2 regions of the Vibrio navarrensis genome follow, and region 1 is predicted to be linked to the other one. Evidence: predicted binding sites of a transcription regulator. Region 1 holds the regulator's gene; the other holds the start of a gene.
What was found. The regulator PurR, encoded in region 1, represses purine synthesis genes. The targets are predictions, from matches to a motif close to TNANGNAAACGTTTNCNTNA.
Positions count from the first base shown of each region.

Region 2: purT (formate-dependent phosphoribosylglycinamide formyltransferase) is a predicted target of PurR. The motif match lies at 1,638-1,657, and genes of this name have one in related genera.

Region 1 covers NZ_CP065217.1:1,144,616-1,147,777, forward strand. Annotated here, with positions in the region: gene I3X05_RS05170 (TfoX/Sxy family DNA transformation protein) at 1-305, opposite strand, end outside; cyclic di-GMP riboswitch class I at 424-512, opposite strand; gene purR (HTH-type transcriptional repressor PurR) at 704-1,708, opposite strand; gene torD (molecular chaperone TorD) at 2,012-2,656, opposite strand; gene torR (two-component system response regulator TorR) at 2,895-3,162, shown strand, end outside.
Region 2 covers NZ_CP065217.1:1,466,184-1,469,345, reverse strand. Annotated here, with positions in the region: gene I3X05_RS06575 (LrgB family protein) at 1-422, shown strand, start outside; gene cdd (cytidine deaminase) at 704-1,591, shown strand; gene purT (formate-dependent phosphoribosylglycinamide formyltransferase) at 1,726-2,901, shown strand; gene I3X05_RS06560 (thiopurine S-methyltransferase) at 2,981-3,162, opposite strand, start outside.

The DNA.
Region 1 (3,162 bases):
CTGTCCAAAGCTTGTCTTGCGACGCTCATCAGTGCAGTCTTGTTATCCCAAAGGGAATCGGTTACCGCGTAGTATTTGGTAACAACAGGGAAGCCACGTTTTTTGTAAACATAAGGCTTAAGGCCCTGTTTTTCGAACAATGAGGTTGTGTTTTGATCCGCGCGAATATGAAGCTGATCTTTGACGACCAATGCAAACATGGTCTCATCTGCAAAAAGGCCGAATCCGCCAAACATAGAGCGAGATTTTATCGCACCAAGTTGCTCAAAAAGCTTCATTGAATCTTTGAGTATCGGTTTATCCATGATGTGTTATCTCGGTGTAATTATAATTACGCCACCCATAAATCAGGTCCGAGAGATTAGCAAACCAATGCATACAAGATGTCATTAGAGAGTCAACTCAATGTAATGCATTTTTGCCATCGGGAACCCCGCTACCTACCAAACAACATTTGGTTTAGGCCGGAGGCTTTGCGTCCCACCTTTTCAGATGGTTTGCCCTGTGCGTGACAGCTAAAGGATACGATTTCTATTGGACTAACATCACATTTTAGAATTAAAAGTGTGATCTTGGTTCAGGTAATAGTTTGCGGAAAATGAGCCAAAACTCGTGTACGAAAATATCTTGTTATTTGTCACAATAATGATTTTGTTTTGACACAAAAAAATAGACGCCGAATAGCGTCTATTTTTTAACAATGTCAGTTCAGTTTTTTAACTGTGTCGCGAATAACGATTTCTGGATGCATCTCAAAAATGCGTTTATCGTGCTCTTTGTCTTTAATGCGCTCAAGTAGAATTTCAAATGCATTTTTACCGACACGACGTTTTGGTTGGTGAATGGTGGTAAGCGGCGGAGAGAAGTACTCGGCCAGTTCAATATTGTCGTAACCGATCACCGACATGTCTTCAGGAATACGGATACCGAGCTGTTGCAAACGGCTCATTAGGCCAAGTGCCATGGTGTCGTTAAAGCAGAAAATGGCCGTTGGACGATCGTCCCAAGAGGCGATCTTATCAGCGACCAATACGGCTGTATCACATTCAAAGTTACCTTCTAAGATCCAATCTTGATTGACCGCTAGGTTTGCCTCTGCCATTGCGCGTTTAAAACCAAGAATTCGCTCCTGACACGCGGCTTTTTCGAAATGACCGCTCAGGCAGGCAATTTTGCTGTGACCGTTATCAATCAGATATTTGGTTGCGAGATAGCCACCTTCTTCTGAGTTGTCGATGATCTTGTCGGCTTGCGAGCTAATCGGGCCCCAGTCCATGATTACTTTTGGAATATCGGCGTGTCTATCGAGCATTTCACGCAGCTCTTCGGTCAAATCTGAACACATCACCAAGATACCGTCGACGCGTTTTTCAGCCAGCATGCGGATATAGTCGCGCTGCTTTTCATAGATGCCACCAGTGTTACATAGAATCAAGGTATAGCCTTGGCGGTAGCAGTAGCTTTCTACGCCGTCAATCACTTCAGAGAAAAAGAGATTGGTTGACTGAGTAACGAGCATGCCAATAGTACGAGTCGTATTGCATTTCAAGCTGCGTGCGACGGCGCTAGGCGCGTAATTGAGTTCATCCACCGCCTTCATCACTTTTTCTTGCGTTGTTTCTGCAACAAAGCGGGTTTTATTGATCACGTGTGAAACTGTCGTGGTTGATACGCCGGCTAAACGTGCGACATCTTTAATTGTGGCCATAATTTTGTCCTGTCCAAGGTTACCGCGGGGAACATTGAGCCGGGTAACGCTCTTGCTACCTTTCTTCGAATCGGTCTTGAACATGGAGAGACCCAAGAAAAGCAGCAGCTTAGCTAAAAAAACACAAAAACCGCTGTTTTTCAGCGGTTTGCATTAAATTCATATTTTATCGTTTGCGGTCTCAATTTTATATCGAGATACGTCAGCAGGCAACCAGCTCAGCACGCGAATATTGTATCCGTGTTCACACTTTATTGGTTAATCTTCAGTCGAGTGATTGCTCTATTGATAGGCCTGTAATTATTATCCAAGTAAATAGTCACTGTCCAGTTTACAAAATGCAATTAATAGTTTTGCAACGCTGGTGTAGAAGTCAAACTGGTCGTGTTGAAGACACTGCTGGTGAAATTGCGGCAGCCAAGACAGCAGCATATCTTCAATGAACTGTTGCTGCTTGGCAAAGGCGGCTTCCATATGGCGCTCTTGCTCCAGCTCATTCGAACGGATAATCAGATGGCCTAAAAAATCCAGTTGAATAGCGAGATGATCCGCAGGTTCATTGAGAGTGTCGCTCACTCTCACGCCGTGCTCTGTCATCAGCTTTTCCATCATTCTGGCTGGTTCGGCGTTGAGTAACCCTGATTGGTCGAGGTAAACGGAAGCGTAGGGTAGAGCGCCATGTTTTGCGCTTTTCAGAAACAGATCGCAAAAGTCTGCGGCCAGTTCAAGTTGAGCATCTTTACGCTCAAGCAGTTTATTCAACGTTTGTACCAGTTGCTGCACTTCAACCCGCAAACGGTCATTTTCTGCTAAACCACAAAGAAATGAGCGAATCTCTGCGCTGTGATATTTGTCCAGTTCCACTTGGCTCAACTCTTTGGCGAAAAGGCTTGAAAGCCACCAGTAAATTTCGGCACGCTTTTCGTTGAAGGCTTTGATCTCTTGCATTTTCTTTGTGCTCCTCAAGGTTTCTCTTATTAGTTTAACCAATAAAAATGAACAGCGGTCACCCTGATTATTAATGGATTATTTAATTATATGTCGGCTTGTAAATGGGTGAAAAATAAGCTTGTCTTGAATCAATAAAAGCCGAGATTATTGTGCTAACTTTGCTCTGACGCTAGAAATGTGACTGTTTATGAATAGAATGAATCGGCGTAGAGAAGAATGACAGAAAGTGGTGTAAATGAGCTATCACGTATTAGTCGTAGAAGATGATGTAGTGACACGAGCCAAATTGGTGGGTTACTTCCAAAATGAAGGATATACCGTCAGTGAAGCAGAGAGCGGCGTAGAAATGCGTGAGGTATTGAACAGCCAAACCATCGATTTGGTGATGTTGGACATTAATCTCACTGGAGAAGATGGCTTGCTTTTGACGCGGGAACTGCGTGGCCAATCGGATATCGGCATCATATTAGTAACAGGCCGCACGGATAGCATAGACAAAATTG
Region 2 (3,162 bases), 320 kb from region 1:
CTTTCGCTTGCCTGATCGGCAGTGTGATGTCGATGATGACCGCGACCGCTATTGCTGTGCTGTTTCACGCCGACATCACGCTTATCGCCAGTTTACTGGGGAAATCAGTCACCACACCGATAGCGATGGAAATTTCCAGTCAGTTGGGCGGCGAAGCGGCGGTTGCTGCCATCCTCGTGCTGCTGGTTGGCTTATTTGGCGCGATTCTCGCCTATCCTATTTACAACTTTATTGGCATAAAACACCCGATCGCACGTGGTTTAACCATGGGCACGGTATCGCATGCACTCGGCACCGCCACTTGTGCGGAGAAGCAGCCTGGCGATGCCGCATTTTCTTCACTTGCTCTGGTCCTGTGCGGCGTGATCACCTCTATTCTCGCACCCAGCTTCTTCGCTTTCGCCCTTTGGGCATATCACTAATGGTCAGGCCCAATCTCGGGCCTGTACGCGTTGATCTTAAACCGTCAATCACTCGCTAAAATGGCAATATTGGTGTTAACTGTAGACTTTGAAAGATAAAAATCGCCTTGGAAAAAACTGCGACCTCGTTAACAGTTATTTTCGATGCAATCGAATACATGTGTGAGCTCACTCTAATTATGCAACGTGCAAATTCGTTGCATTTTTAAATGTGAGATAAATCACTGTAGGTTTTTGTCGTTCGCATAGAATATCCTTCCATGCAATAACAAGGATTCATCATGAAGAGTCGTATTGAACAAGCGCTAGCAAGCGCACCGGCATCAATTTCTCAATACCTTGCACCTATCGTTTCAGACGACCATTTTGACGCGACCCTTTCCAAACAGCAGTTCGATGAACTATTGGAAAAAACAGGACTGGCAGACAACGAACTGCGTGTCGCGCTGTTGCCTTTCGCGGCGGCTTATTCTTACGCCCCCATCTCAGAGTTCTATGTTGGCGCGATTGTTCGCGGTCTATCCGGAAAGCTCTATTTTGGCGCGAACATGGAATTTAATGGCGTACAACTGGGCCAAACCGTCCACGCCGAACAAGCGGCGATCAGCCATGCGTGGATGAAAGGCGAAGAAGGCATTGCTGACATCACCATTAACTTCAGCCCTTGCGGACACTGCCGCCAGTTTATGAATGAGCTCTCTACAGCGAAAGTGCTGAAAATTCAGCTACCTCAGCGCGACGAGAAAGTACTGCACGATTATCTGCCCGATTCTTTTGGCCCAGCTGACCTTGGCATTGAGTCCGGCCTGATGACGAAAGTCGATCACGGTTTTTCCACTGACGAGAGTGACGAGCTGCTCAAAGCTGCCATCTCGGCGATGAATCGAAGCCACGCGCCCTACACACACAACTTGAGCGGTGTCGCTCTGCAAGTGCGTAGCGGCAAAACCTATCTGGGTGCTTATGCGGAAAACGCCGCTTTCAATCCTAGCCTCCCACCGCTGCAAGTGGCCTTGATGCAACTGCTGCTCGACGGTGAACGCTTTGAAAACATCCAATCTGCTGCTTTGGTCGAGAGCCATAAAGGCAAAATCAGCCACCTTGCGTGCACCCAATCTACCCTTGAAGTGATCAACCCTGATATTCCGGTCACTTACCTCAATATCTAACGCATTTCCGTTTGCCCTGTTTTACGCAGGGCTTTCTTTTTTCCCCACTGGCAAACGTTTGCTTTGCTTGTGAATTTGGGTATCATCCCTCGCTGATTATCTTATTGCTCTCACTCTCTAAGGAAAAACAAACTATGTTCGGTACAGCTACCCGCGAAGGAGCAACTCGTGTACTACTGCTGGGTTCAGGCGAGCTCGGTAAAGAAGTGGCGATTGAGTGTCAACGCTTGGGTCTGGAAGTGATCGCCTGCGACCGCTATGCAGACGCTCCCGCCATGCAAGTGGCCCATCGCAGCTATGTGCTTAATATGCTCGATGGCGACGAACTGGAAAAAATCATTAAAGCGGAAAAGCCCGCCTTCGTCGTACCAGAAATTGAAGCTATTGCCACCGATAAACTGGTAGAGCTAGAAGAACAAGGCTTAAACGTGGTTCCTTCTGCCAAAGCCGCCAAACTCACCATGAACCGCGAAGGCATTCGCCGTTTAGCGGCTGAAGAATTAGGGCTAGTCACCTCGCCTTATCGTTTTGCTGATAACTACGAAGAGTTTGTCGCTGCGGTTGAAGCGGTCAATATCCCGTGCGTGGTTAAGCCCGTGATGAGCTCTTCTGGCAAAGGACAGAGCGTGATCACATCTGCCCAAGATATCGAGAAAGCTTGGCAATACGCACAAGAGGGCGGCCGCACTGGCGCAGGTCGTGTGATTGTCGAAGGGTTTATCGATTTTGATTATGAAATCACTTTATTGACCGTAAGAGCGGCTGATGGCGTGCACTTCTGCGCGCCAATTGGGCATCGCCAAGAAGATGGCGACTACCGCGAATCTTGGCAGCCACAAGCCATGTCAGAAAACGCGCTTAAAGCCGCAGAGTACACTGCTGAAGAAGTCGTCAACGCCTTGGGTGGCTACGGCATTTTTGGCGTTGAGCTGTTTGTTAAAGGCGATAAAGTGATCTTCAACGAAGTGTCACCTCGCCCTCACGATACTGGCATGGTAACTATGATTTCTCAGGAAATGTCGGAATTTGCATTGCACGTACGCGCCTTTACTGGAATGCCGATTGGCAAAATCGTCCAGTACGGTCCTTCCGCTTCAGCGGTGGTACTTGGCAACGGCAAATCAGCCAACATCCGTTTCGATGGGATTGCCGATGCACTCGAAGCGCCGCAAACACAACTGCGTTTGTTTGCCAAGCCGGATATCGACGGGCGTCGTCGCCTTGGGGTTGTCCTCACTCGTCGCCAAGGTTTAGAAAAAGCGATTCAAGGCGCGATAGACAGCGCGAAAAAAGTAAAAGTGATTTACTAAACTGGGACCGTTTCAAGCGATACCATTCTCATGACTGAAAAGGGTTGGCATTTCGCCAACCCTTTTACTTTCAATTCAATTAGGCAATAGATTCAATCAAGTAAACATGCTCAGCAAACCGACTTAACCCTTTTTGCGCAATTTTAGGATGACGTTCATCGGCAATGTCTTCAAACAGATGTGTCACCTTCATACCCGCGAAAAGGCGCTCTACTTCGCTTTGCGCGACGCTAAAAGGCGGTCCTGACATCTCTTCTTGCG